Regions from separate parts of the Kushneria konosiri genome, predicted to be linked through region 1. Evidence: predicted binding sites of a transcription regulator. Region 1 holds the regulator's gene; the other holds the start of a gene.
The links. Region 1 encodes LexA, which represses DNA repair genes until DNA is damaged. Its sites were predicted from a motif close to TACTGTNTANNTANACAGTA; they were not measured.

Region 1 (6,990 bases):
GTGGCATGCGTGATCTTTCCATCATTGCCACCCCGCCGGCCCGCCGATTGTCGGTCAAGACCTTCGTGCAACAGCGCAATCAGGCTGTGCTCAAGGAAGCCGTGCTACGTGAGCTTTTAAGAGGCGGCCAGGTCTACTACCTGCACAATGAGGTCAAATCAATCGAGGCCACGGCCGAAAAGGTACGCGAACTGGTGCCTGACGCGCGTGTCGGGGTCGCTCATGGCCAGATGGCCGAGCGCGCTCTGGAGCGGGCCATGTCGGACTTCTATCACAAGCGCTTCAACGTGCTGGTGTGCTCAACCATCATCGAAACCGGCATCGATGTTCCCAGCGCCAATACCATCATCATCGAGCGTGCCGACAAGTTTGGACTGGCTCAGCTCCATCAGTTGCGTGGTCGCGTGGGCCGCTCGCACCATCAGGCCTACGCCTACCTGCTCACGCCCCCACCCAAACAAATCACTTCGGATGCCACCAAGCGTCTGGAGGCGATTACACAGGCCGAGGATCTGGGGGCAGGTTTTACACTGGCCAGCCACGACCTGGAGATTCGCGGTGCTGGGGAGCTTCTGGGTGAAGAGCAAAGCGGCCAGATCGAAACCATTGGCTACAGCCTGTACATGGAAATGCTGGATCGTGCCGTCAATGCCATTCGAAGCGGCAAGACACCCAACATCGAAGCGCCCATGTCCGAAGGTGTGGACATCAGCCTCGGGCTGCCGGCGCTGATTCCTGAAGACTACATGCATGACGTCCAGCAGCGACTGGTCATGTACAAGCGCATCAGCAATGCCAAAAACGATGGCGAGCTGCGCGAACTGCAGGTCGAGATGATTGATCGCTTCGGATTATTGCCAGAGCCGGTCAAGCACCTTTTCCGTCAGGCCACCCTGCGTTTCAAGGCCGAGCGACTGGGCATTACCCGACTGGAAGCTGGCGACAGACGGGGGCGCATACAGTTTGGTGCCGACACCTCGGTGGAACCCATGACGCTGGTCAACATGATGCAGAAAGCGCCTGACCAGTATCGACTCGATGGCGCAGATACCCTGCGCTTTGAAAAACCCATGGAAACGGCTGAATCACGCTTTGCAGCCATCGAGGCCTTGCTCGAGCATTTCAACCAGAAGTCGTAATTCATGGCGGGTGTCCGTCGGTGACATTCCCCGACGGGCAGAAGAAAAAAGGGCCGGCCTCAATGGCCGGCCCTTTTTTGTATGGATAGACACAGTCTCTGAGGGGTCAGAGCCCGCGCGGGGCGAAGATACCCGGCGCGTTGCGCCAATAGCCCTTGTAGTCCATGCCAAAACCGAAAACATAGCGATCCTCAACTTCAAGGCCACAGTAGTCCGCCTTGAGGTCGGGCACGGCCTTGCGGTCATGTATCTTCTCGACCAGTACTGCCGAGGACACACTGGCTGCCCCCGCCTGGTGGCAGTATTCGAGGATGGCAGCAAGTGTTGCTCCCTCATCGAGGATGTCATCCACGATGACCACGTGGCGACCGGCCATTGGAATTTCGGGCGAAACGCGCCAGAACAGCTCACCGCCGCGAAGACCGCCGCGATAGCGTGTGGCATGGAGATAGTCCACTTCCAGAGGAAATCCCAATCGGGTGAGCAAATGGCCGGTAGTGATCAGCCCACCGTTCATGACGCAGTAAAATACCGGCATGCTGTCGGAGAGCGACTGGGTCAGTCGGCTGGCCATATCATCCAGAGCCCTTTCGACTGCGGGAAGGTCGATCAGGCAATCTGCCTCATCCATCAGGACCTTCATGTCGTTATGATACTGGGCCATCTCAAAGTGACCGTCGTGCTGTTCAGGCATCGCCATCTGACTCACTGTCTGCATCGTTGTCAAAAGGCCCCTGACGCTTTCGGTCCGAATTGCGGCGCTTTTCATTATTCAGGCGACGGGGGCGCGAGTTTGAAAGCTCGCCATCCTGCCGATTATTCTCTTGCGACTCAAGCTCACGATCGTCCCGACGAGTAGTACGTGTGCCAGCAGACCCTTCATCGTCGCATGAAACCTCCCGGGAGGCGTCGGTGTCTGGCTCCTCTGTATTCGTGGCGTCATCGTGTGTTTGTGAAGAGGGTCGTCCGAGCCTGATCTCATCGGGCACATGGATACGGGACGCCGGAATCGCAAGTTCGGCACCATGGTCATAAACGATATCGCATACCGACAGCAGGATATTTTGCTTGGCGATATTGTACTGCTGCCAGTCAACGACTTTGGTCAGGGCATATACCATGATATTGATGCTGTACTCGCCATAACCGCTGACACTGACGGTAATGAATTCATCGTTTTCGACATCTTCATTTTTTTCCAGCATTTCGGCGATATCACCGGTAATGGCCTCGACCTTGTCCGCGTCCTGATAACGTATGCCGATCGTTTCCCACAACAGTCGCACATGCATGCGGGAAGGGGTTTCGACAATAATTCGGCTGAATACTGCATTGGGCACATAGATGGGCGGACCACTGAAGGTACGAATACGTGTAAGACGCCAGCCAATGTCCTCAACCATCCCTTCGATCTCGCGATCGGGAGAGCGAATCCAGTGCCCGACCTGAAAGGGCTTGTCCAGATGAACGACCATGCCGCCAAAGAAGTTGGCCATGACATCGCGCGCAGCAAAACCGATCAGAATACCGCCTGCACCACCTACTGCCAGAAGGCTCGACACCGAGACACCCAGCATCTGAAGGGCCATTAACAGCACCAGGATCAGCGTCAGCGCCCCCGTAATTTTGGTAATGGCCGAAGCAGAGGTCTGATCTACCGGTTTTGCCTTTGAATGAGCCGGTGGAAACACCAGCCGCTGTTCAAGGCGCTGCATCAGACGCACCTCAACCCAGAATATGATGGCCAGCGTCGAAAGCCCGAAAATGAGACTGGCATAGAAGGTAATGCCGGAGATACCAAGCCCCTGAGCGCCCAGGGTCAATATGGAGCACAGCCCCCCAAGCCATAGCCACAACCGCAGCGGCCCGCGAAGCGCATGCACCAGCGCGTCATCCCAGCGTCTCGGGCTCTTGTTCAGGCGCCGCTCGAGTCGACCCAGTAAAAAGGCGCAGACCAGATCAAACAGCAGCACCAGCAGCACGACCAGAATAATCATCAGTACCCAGCCGGGCAGACCAAAATAGCCCTTGGACCATTCCTGTGTGCTGTCAAGCAACTGCTGCCAGTAATGGGTGGCTTCCGATCCGTCGGGTTGGGAGCCGCTTGATGATGAGGCACCACTGCCGGATTGCTGCGCCATTATATTCACTCTTATCAGGTAAGGAGATCCGCTAACCGCTCCCTGGTACGGTGCCAGCGCGGCTGCTCCTTCAGTGTTTCAAAATCAACGACGCCGCCGGCAAAGCGTAGTCGTTCCAGACGACACTGCGTCAATGGCTTCTTCATGGACGAATGTAACGTCTGACGGGCCTCTGCTGCTCCCACCGGGTCGTTACATAGAAGCGCCAGATCACATCCGGCCTCCAGCGCCGCCATGACCCGCTCTCCGGGGCCGCCGGCCATGGCCGCTCCCTCCATGGAAAGATCATCAGAAACGATCACCCCCTCAAAACCGATGTCATGACGCAGATATTCCAGCCAGCGCCGCGAAAATCCGGCCGGCCGTTCGTCAATTCGGGTAAAACGCACGTGCGCAGGCATGATCCCGCTCAGCCGGTCAGACAGCGCTCGAAAGGGAATCAGGTCACGGGATTCGAGCGCCTCGAGCGTGCGTGTGTCTTCCGGCATGACAAGGTGTGAATCGAGCGTTACACCGCCATGCCCCGGGAAGTGCTTGCCCACGCTGGCCATACCGGCATCAGACAACCCCTCGATAAAGGCGCCCGCCAATTCAGTCACGTGCTGCGGATCATCCGAGAAGGCACGATTGCCGATGGCCGGGCAGCGGGCATCATCAAGATCAAGCACAGGCGCAAAGGAAAAATCGACGCCGCAGGCGGCCATTTCCATCGCCAGCAGCCAGCCGGTATCTCGCGCCAGTTCAAGCGCTTCAGCGGGTGCATCGAGATAGTACCGGCCCAGAAAGGCCATGGGGGGCAGCGTGGTCACGCCGTTGCGAAGACGCTGAACACGCCCACCCTCCTGATCGATGCCAATCAGGATATTGGGACGAGCACGCCGAATGTCGTCACACAGCTTTCGCATCTGCTCGGGTGACTCGACGTTGCGCGCAAAAAGGATAATGCCACCCACGCTGTGGTGAGCCAGCCAGCCTCTCTCGTCATCGTTTAGACATGTACCCTGAATGTCGCACATCAGGGGGCCGATCGGCGCTTCGGCCTGGAGATCCGTCATGAATGAGTTCCTGTTCTGGGGTAGCAAGTCAGCTGATCCGCATCCTGAGTCGTCGTGGCATTTGAAGCAACATTCATGACCGGAGCACGCAGCGCATGTAATGCGACCGGCTTTAAACGCTGGGCCAGCTCCCGAATCGTAATGCGCTGGTGATAGTCATGTTCGGCGATATCGCGCAGCGTATTGAGGCCGGAGAGCGTAAAGATGACCGACCCCAGCATGAAATGCAGCCGCCAGAAGCGCTCATCGTCGGCAAGCTCAGGGGTGGCCTGCCTGAGGAGCTTTAAAAAGCGCGAGAAGATATCACCATACCGGTCTCGAAGCTCGTCACGAAGATGGCGCTGCGTCTGTGAATAGGCCAGGCCCAGAAGCTTCATGAAGGTTCTCAGATCATGGCTGTCAGAGGGCATTTCCAGCACGCTGGCAAACAGCGTATCAAGCAATCCCTCAAGATCAGAGGCTCCTGCCTCGTCAGCTTCAAGCCTGTCCAGTCGCTGATGCAGATCAGCGCTGAACGGGTCGAGATAGCGAAAGAATACTGCCTGTATCAGCGCCTGCTTGGAGCCAAAATGGTAATTGACGGCAGCCAGGTTGACCTCGGCTCGACCCGTAATTCGACGAAGCGATGTTTCGGAAAAACCATGCTCGGCAAACAGGACTTCGGCTGCATCGAGGATTCGGGTCACGGTATCGGATGGCACCATGGGAAATATCAGTTCTCTTTCATGAAAATAAAACGTACGGGCCAAAGCGTGATGGTATCACCAATGCACGTTTTCACCCCCACTCGAGACGGCATCGAAGCGCTTGCATTGATCTGATGACTGGATACAATCACATACTGTATACATCAACAATGGCCATCGCCCATGACACGACCGTTGACTGCACGCCAACAGGCCGTATTCGATTTCATTGCCAGAACCATCAGTGAACTCGGCTACCCTCCCACGCGTGCCGAAATTGCCGGCGCATTGGGCTTTCGTTCGCCCAATGCTGCCGAAGAGCATCTGCGTGCGCTGCGCAAGAAGGGCGTCATCGAGATGATCCCCGGCACCTCGCGCGGCATTCGCCTTTCCGCTCAGGAACAGGTCGCACAGGAACCGGAAAGCCTCAACGCCGGTCTGCCCGTGATCGGAGAAGTCGCTGCCGGCAGTCCGATCCTCGCTGCCGAGCACATTTCACGTTATTGCCCGATGCCGGCCGATTTTTTCAATCCGGGGGCTGATTATCTGTTGCGTGTTCGCGGCCTTTCCATGCGCGATGCCGGTATTCTTGATGGTGATCTGCTGGCCGTGCATCGAACGCATGATGCCCGCGATGGGCAGGTAGTCGTGGCACGACTGGGAGATGATGTGACGGTCAAGCGCTTCAAGCGTCAGGGCAGCATCGTCAGCCTGATTGCAGAAAATCCTGACTTCGAGCCCATTACGATTGATCTGACCCGTCAGAGCCTGGATATAGAGGGCGTGGGTGTTGGGGTCATTCGAGGTGGCGACGGCAATAGCCTTTAACCCCTGCTTCTTTTTCGTGACGGTGTGCCTGCGGGCACACCTGACGTACCACCCGTGGCTGCATGAGCCGCTGTCTACCCAGCGAAACACGGGCGCTCCGATAAATACCCATCATCAGATGACACTCGTCATTACGGCTTTCCATCAGCCAGGCATTATCGAAAGGACGCGTTAGATCCCGCATCGCCACCAGACGTGTGAATGGTCAACGCCGGCACTTTTCCATATCCAAAAGCGCCGTGGCTGCCATACCCAGGTCATTCATTCCATTTTGCAGACGCAAGGGCCTGAAACGCCGATACCTGTCCAGGGACAGGTATCAAGCCGGTCAAAATAATAGAATCAATGAATGGCGGCGGGCTCGTGAGCCTCGATGGCATCATCGTCATCAGCCAGTACAGAACGTGAAATCAGATGATCGAGCATCTCACGGGCGACATCAAAGCGATGATGACGCAGCAGCTCCAGCGTTTGCGATGAAAAGCGGATGCTGGCCAAAGGTTCATTCCTGTCATCACTGTCAGCGGCCCGCAGCACAAACTGTCCGTCTTCAAGTTCGACAATTTCAAATACGGCCGCTTCAGTCATGCGCTACCCCGTTGATCCGATCGGCGAAAAAAATTAGAAAAATACCTGCGAAAGATGTCACGTTTATCAAGAACAAGTCATTACCATTCATAGCTGGTTTCACGAAGCCGGGGCAGCAGGGTCCGAAAATCGTCCAGACACCTTGCAAGTTCCCGGGAAAGAGGCTCGCTCTGACTGGACACGATCATGTTGTCATGGCGACGAAGCTGGGCCGCACCCCCTTCATCATGAAGACGGTCCAGCAGAACCAGCAGCCTGGCCAGCCAGCTTTCAGGTTGCCCCATGAGTTCTCGCAACAGCTCGATCTCTGCCACGCGTGCCGGCGGCTCATTCAATACACTACGCCAGTGCATTGATGGCCAACGGCAGGTATGGGCAATTTCCCTGATCACGCTTTCAAGGGCCATCTCGAGCATCGAGAGCCCCCCTTCCTCGAGCGCCCGACGTCTGGCATCAGCGTGTTCGTCATCCCCGGCCGGTTGTTCCAGCAACAGCATGGCCTGATAGAGCAGCTGATTGGTTCGTCCCTGATGGCTCATGAAGCCTGTTTCCC
Region 2 (6,990 bases), 1.4 Mb from region 1:
TGGTTTCATACATGACTGCCATGCTGTTCTCCCTGTGTTGAAAACCTGCCCAAAGCGTAGTTGATAGCAGATCGACTCGCCTGCCGGCTGCCGACATAAAAAAACCCCGCCGATGGGCAGGGTTTTGAGATCGACTCAAGCGCTTACTCAGGGGCGCATGTCATCGAAAAACTTTTTCACGCCGTCGAACCAGCGGCTTTTACGCGGCGAATGACGCGTATCGGTGCCGTCCAGACTTTCCTGGAATTGGCGCAGCAGCTGCTTTTGCTCTTCATCAAGATTGATCGGCGTTTCCAGTACGACCTTGCACATCAGATCACCCGGAGCCCCGCCGCGCACCGGCTTGACGCCCTTGCCGCGCAACCTGAAAAGCTTGCCGGTCTGGGTTTCAGGCGGAATACGCAGCTTGACGCGACCTTCCAGCGTCGGCACTTCGAGTTCTCCACCCAGGGTGGCATCCACGAAATTGATGGGCACTTCACAGTAAAGATCACGCCCGTCACGCTCGAAGATGGCGTGCGTCTTGATCGACACCTGCACATACAGATCGCCTGCCGGGCCACCGTTGACGCCGGCCTCACCCTCACCGTTGAGACGGATGCGGTCGCCGGTATCGACGCCGGGCGGGATCTTGACCGACAGGGTGCGCGTTTCCTGAACGCGTCCTTCGCCGTGGCACTTGCGGCATGGCGTATCAACGCTCTGCCCCTGACCATGACAGGTCGGACAGGGCTGCTGTACCGCAAAAAAGCCCTGCTGCATGCGAACCTGACCCATGCCGTTACAGGTCGAGCAGGTGCGCTTGCTGGTACCGGGCTCGGCGCAATCGCCGTGACAACGATCGCACTCTACAAGCCGCGGCACACGAATATCGACGGTCGTGCCGGCAACGGCTTCTTCCAGATCGATCTCGAGGTTATAGCGCAAATCGCTGCCGCGGGCGGCACCTCCCGGGCCACGGCGTCCGCCGCCACCGCCGAAGATGTCGCCAAAGACGTCGCCGAAGATATCGCTGAATCCGCCTGCGCCGCCGGCACCACCAAAGCCGCCGCCGCCAAAGCCACCACCCTGGCCATCGACACCGGCGTGACCAAACTGGTCGTAGGCTGCCCGCTTGTCACTGTCGGCCAGCACTTCATAAGCGTCGGAGACCTCGCGGAACTTCTCGGCAGCAGATTCATCATCGGGATTGCGGTCGGGATGATATTTCTGTGCCAGTCGGCGATAGGCCTTCTTGATTTCCTTGTCGTCGGCGCCGCGCTCGACGCCGAGGACCTCATAGTAGTCACGCTTGGACATGATGTAACGGATCCTCCGAAGTCTGACACCTGCAAAAACAACGCGGGAGCAAGGCCCCCGCGTTGTACAGATCAGGCGTGGAAAGCCTTACTGTTTTTTCTGGTCGTCGTTGACTTCTTCGTAGTCCGCATCGACCACATCATCCTTGCTCTTCTGATGGCCTTCCGGCTGCTCAGCCTGAGCCTGTTCGCCCTGCTCGGCATACATCTTCTGGGCCAGATTGCCGGAAGCTTCCGTCAAAGCATCCAGTTTCGGCTGGATCTGTTCCGGGTCGTCGCTCTTGAGCGCTTCTTCCAGTTCGCTGATGGCCGTTTCGATGTTCTGACGATCTTCGTCAGTGGCCTTGTCACCGGACTCTTCGAGCGTCTTGCGCGAAGCGTGGATCATGCCGTCGGCCTGGTTGCGCAGCTGAACGAGCTCCTCGAACTTCTTGTCTTCGGCCTCGTGCGCCTCGGCGTCCTTGACCATCTGATCGATCTCTTCATCGGAGAGACCGCCGGAGGACTTGATCACGATCGACTGTTCCTTGCCGGTCGCCTTATCCTTCGCCGTGATGTTCAGGATACCGTTGGCATCGAGATCAAAGGCCACTTCGATCTGCGGCACACCGCGCGGTGCCGGCGGAATGTCGGCCAGGTCGAAACGACCCAGTGACTTGTTCTGTGCCGCCTGCTTGCGCTCGCCCTGAAGGGCATGGATGGTTACGGCAGTCTGATTGTCCTCGGCCGTGGAGAAGGTCTGGGTCTTCTTGGTCGGGATCGTGGTGTTCTTTTCGATCAGCGGCGTCATGACACCACCCATCGTTTCGATACCCAGCGTCAGCGGCGTGACGTCGAGCAGCAGTACGTCCTTGACGTCGCCGCCCAGTACGCCGCCCTGAAGCGCAGCGCCCATGGCCACGGCTTCGTCCGGATTGACGTCCTTGCGTGCTTCCTTGCCGAAGAATTCAGCAACCTTCTGCTGCACCATCGGCATGCGGGTCTGACCGCCAACCAGAATCACGTCCTGAATCTCGCTGTTGGAAAGGCCGGCGTCCTGCATGGCAGTCTTGCACGGACCGAGCGAGCGCTGTACCAGATCCTCGACCAGCGATTCGAGCTTGGCACGAGTAACCTTGACGGCCAGGTGCTTGGGACCGGTCTGGTCTGCCGTGATGTAAGGCAGGTTGACTTCGGTCTGCTGAGCAGAAGACAGCTCGATCTTGGCCTTCTCGGCCGCTTCCTTCAGACGCTGCATGGCAAGCGAGTCGCCGGAAAGATCGATGCCGGAGTCCGTCTTGAACTGCTGGACAAGATAGTCGATCAGCTTGAGATCGAAGTCTTCACCGCCCAGGAAGGTGTCACCGTTGGTGGCAAGCACTTCAAACTGCTTTTCGCCATCAACATCAGCGACCTCGATAATGGAGATATCGAAGGTACCGCCGCCCAGGTCATAGACCGCGATGGTGCGATCGCTACCCTTGCTGTCCATGCCGTAGGCCAGCGCGGCAGCTGTCGGCTCGTTGATGATGCGCTTGACCTCGAGACCGGCGATACGACCGGCATCCTTGGTGGCCTGACGCTGAGAATCGTTGAAATAGGCCGGGACGGTGATGACCGCTTCGGTGACTTCTTCACCGAGATAGTCCTCGGCCGTCTTCTTCATCTTTTTCAGAACTTCAGCGCTGACCTGCGGCGGCGCCATCTTCTTGTCGTTGACCTGAACCCAGGCATCGCCGTTGTCGGCTTCAATGATGCTGTAGGGCACCATCTTGATGTCCTTTTGAACAACGTCGTCCTTGAACTTGCGGCCGATCAGGCGCTTGACCGCATACAGGGTGTTGTTCGGGTTGGTCACGGCCTGACGCTTGGCCGCCTGACCCACCAGTGTTTCGCCGTCATCGGTGTAGCCGATGATGGAAGGCGTAGTACGCGCGCCTTCAGCGTTTTCGATTACGCGGGTCTTGTCGCCATCGAGCACAGCCACACAGGAGTTGGTTGTGCCAAGGTCGATACCAATAATGCGTCCCATAGTGTCACCTCGAAAAATCTTCTGAACCAAAATTGCTGTCGATGCGCAGCCAACGCTGCGTGGATGTCTGCCTATGTGTGGGCATTACGCTGCTTTTCAAGACCCCACACGTATCGTTGTCGACAAATCATCCGAAATCGGGTCGTCAGGCCTGCTTGCTCACCACCACCATGGCCGGGCGCACCAGACGACCGTTGAGCGTGTACCCTTTTTGCATGACGTCCATGACCGTATTGGGGTCCATGTCCGGATTGGCCACCTGCGTCATGGCTTCATGGTATTGCGGGTCAAAGGGCTCACCATGCGGATCGAGCTGCTCGACGCCAAACTTGCCCAGCACATCTAGCTGCATCCTGAGCGTCATCGACACGCCTTCACGATGTGTTTCGCTGACGTCCTGACTCATGCTCTCAAGACCCTTTTCAAGGCTGTCCACGACCGGCAGCAGCTCCTTGACGAACTTCTCGAGCGCAAACTTTTTGGCCTTTTCGGCGTCCTGTTCGGCACGACGGCGCGCATTCTGGGCTTCAGCCGCGGCCCGAACCTGCTGGTCCTTTGCCTGTGCCAGCTCCTGCTCAAGCTCTGCTACCCGGCCGGCCAGAACGTCGGCTTCCTGCTCACTCTGGCTCAGGACGGCATCGTCATCTGACGCCAGCTCGCCTTCGATATCCTCAAGGGTATCCGTATTGTCGGGTTCAAGCGGCTGCGGCTCGGCTTCACGCTCGGCACGCTCGAGTTCTTCATCCCTTGGATCATGCGGCTTGTTGGTCATACCCCACTCCTGACTCGCTGTGTCTACTGTTGAATCATGGCGCTCATCCTGCGCGGGCATACGCGACCGGCTATCAGTGCGTCATCCTGTAGAGCGACATTGATACTGAAAACTGTTTACCCAGATGGGGCATCCAGGCGGCGATCTCAAGGCGTCATGACGATGAAATTACCAATTCAGGGTATTGAAGCCCGATAAGAGCAGCTGTATAAAAACACACTCACTGTATATAAAGTCAGTCTCTATCCACTAAACCCAGTCATCTGCGACAACGCACACGGGAGTGGCCATGCTGTCTCAGCTATCCATCAGTAACTACGCCATCGTCGAACATCTGGAACTGGATTTCAGGGATGGCATGACGGCCATCACCGGCGAAACCGGTGCCGGCAAGTCCATTCTTCTGGATGCCCTGTCGCTTTGCCTGGGAGAAAGAGCCGATGCCGGCAGCGTCCGTCATGGTGCCAGCCGGGCAGACCTGGCCGCCCGTTTTGATATCGAGCAATTGCCTGAAGCGCGCGCCTGGCTGACCGAACGTGACCTTGGCGATTCGGAGTGCCTGCTGCGCCGCTCGATTACCACCAACGGACGCTCGAAAGCATGGATCAACGGCGTGCCAGCCACCCTTGCCGATCTCAAGATGTTGAGCGAACACCTGATTGATATTCATGGCCAGCATGCCCACCAGACCCTGATGCGTGAAGAAACCCATCTGCGGTTGCTGGATGACTTTGCCGGTCATGCCGATGAAGTCGTTCAGCTCACAGGGATCTATCGCCAGTGGCAGCAGGCCAGTCGCCGTCTGAAGGCCGCGCGCGAAAGTGGTGATGAACAGCAGGCACGCTGTCAGCTGCTGCGCTATCAGGTCGAAGAGCTCGATGCGCTATCACTGGGTGAAGAAGAGCTTTCGGCACTGGAAGAAGAGCAAACGCGTCTGGCCAATGCTGAAGAGCTCATCACCCAGGCACAGTTTGCCGCCGACTGCTGCGATGATGACGAAAACGGTGCCCTGTCCCGGCTGGCACAGGCCCGCCAGCGCCTGGAGCAGCTGCCCGGCAGCGACAGCGGCGCCCTGGCCAACATTCTCGGAATGCTCGGTGATGCCTGTATCCAGCTGCAGGAAGCAGGGTATGAGCTGCATCGCTACGTCAATGCGACCGAGCTTGATCCGGACCGTTTGATGACCGTCGAGTCACGTCTGGCCGAGATTCATCGCATTGCTCGCAAGCATCACGTTATGCCCGAAGAAGTGCCAGCATTACATCAGCGTCTACAGGCCGAGCTTTCCGAGCTTCAGGATGGCGGGGAAGACATGGACACTCTGGTGGCGTCGACCGAGGCGGCGCGCAATGCCTGGCGCGAACTGGCACGCCAGATTTCCGAGCAGCGCATCGAAGCAGCTCGTCGCATGGGTGCAGAAGTCAAGTCTCAGCTGACCTTCCTGGGCATGGAAAAGGCAGACTTTACCGTGGACGTTGCGCGTCGGGATACCGCTCAGCCTGACGGCATGGACCGGGTCAGCTTTCTGATCAGTGCCAACCCGGGTCAACCTGCACGCGCACTGACCCGCGTCGCCTCTGGCGGCGAACTCTCACGTGTGAGTCTTGCCATTCAGGTGGTAGCGGCTCAGCACAGTACCATCCCGACGCTGGTCTTTGACGAAGTGGATGTGGGCATTTCAGGCGCGACTGCAGAAATCGTCGGTCAATTGCTGCGCCAGCTGGGCGAACATGGGCAGATTCTTTGCGTCACGCACCTGCCTCAGGTGGCCGCGCAGGGTCATCAACACCTGCACATCGAAAAACAGGCAGATGAGCGCACAACCCATACCACCATGGCGCTGCTCGATGAAGGCGGGCGCGTCAGGGAGCTGGCCCGGATGCTTGGCGGTGTGCATCTTTCAGAGCGAACGCTGGCCCATGCACGCGAAATGCTGGACGTCAGCCAACGATCGGCACACTAGCCGCTCCGACACCCTTCCATTGTCCATCGACACAAAAACGCCGCGAACATTCGCGGCGTTTCGGTAATCTCCGGACCGTTTTTACGGGTCAGCGGCGATTGCCGCCGCCATCCTGACGAGTGGCGCTGGACCCCTTGGGTCGTACATAAAGTACCAGAGCATGATCGACCAGCTCGTAACCACGCTCTTCGGCCAGCTCACGCTGGCGACGCTCGATATCACGATCAAAGAATTCGACGACTTCGCCCGTTTCAAGACACAGCATGTGATCGTGATGCTCTTCCTGAGACATCTCAAATACGGCATGGCCGCCGTCAAAGTTGTGACGCACCACCAGACCTGCGGATTCAAATTGCGTCAGAACGCGATAAACGGTGGCCAGACCGACGTCTTCACCGGAATCCAGCAGCGCCTTGTAGACGTCTTCAGCGCTCATATGCAGATCCTCTTCCCGAGTCGCCTCGAGGATCTGAAGGATTTTTACGCGAGGCAGGGTCACCTTGAGCCCCGCCTTGCGTAACTCCTGATTTCTATCGGCCATGGTAGCTCTTCGCAGTCTCTGGATGTATCGGGTATGATCGATCAAGGCAAACGATAGGGAAAGTCCCAGGCAAATGCAAAACACGCTCAAGCTTATAGTTTTTTCTTTTATGATCAGTCTTTTAGCAGCTTGCGTTTATAAGCGCGACCTGCCTCAGGGCAATCTGATCACTCCCGATATGGTGTCGCAGCTACAGCCCGGCATGAGCCGTCAGCAGGTCGTACAGATCATGGGAAGCCCTTTAATGTACAACGCCTTTGACGATTCACTCTGGAACTATGTCTATCGGCTGAAGGATGCTGACGACAATATCACTGAAAAGCAGGTTTCGCTCGTCTTTAATGGGAATCAACTGGCCGATATCCAGACATCGGGCGATATCGATGCCAGCCCCCGTGTTGACCT

Region 2: a site for LexA is predicted at 4,303-4,322, ahead of recN (DNA repair protein RecN). Genes of this name have one in related genera too.

What each region holds. Positions count from the first base shown of each region.
Region 1 is NZ_CP021323.1:2,992,651-2,999,640, reverse strand. It holds gene mfd (transcription-repair coupling factor) at 1-1,139, shown strand, start outside; gene B9G99_RS13835 (hypoxanthine-guanine phosphoribosyltransferase) at 1,246-1,803, opposite strand; gene B9G99_RS13830 (mechanosensitive ion channel family protein) at 1,826-3,280, opposite strand; gene nagZ (beta-N-acetylhexosaminidase) at 3,295-4,335, opposite strand; gene B9G99_RS13820 (TetR/AcrR family transcriptional regulator) at 4,332-5,039, opposite strand; gene lexA (transcriptional repressor LexA) at 5,205-5,849, shown strand; gene B9G99_RS13810 (hypothetical protein) at 6,192-6,437, opposite strand; gene B9G99_RS13805 (DUF6586 family protein) at 6,518-6,976, opposite strand; gene topA (type I DNA topoisomerase) at 6,973-6,990, opposite strand, start outside.
Region 2 is NZ_CP021323.1:850,665-857,654, forward strand. It holds gene B9G99_RS04005 (Ohr family peroxiredoxin) at 1-22, opposite strand, end outside; gene dnaJ (molecular chaperone DnaJ) at 148-1,299, opposite strand; gene dnaK (molecular chaperone DnaK) at 1,387-3,309, opposite strand; gene grpE (nucleotide exchange factor GrpE) at 3,455-4,081, opposite strand; gene recN (DNA repair protein RecN) at 4,371-6,044, shown strand; gene fur (ferric iron uptake transcriptional regulator) at 6,133-6,585, opposite strand; gene B9G99_RS04035 (outer membrane protein assembly factor BamE) at 6,659-6,990, shown strand, end outside.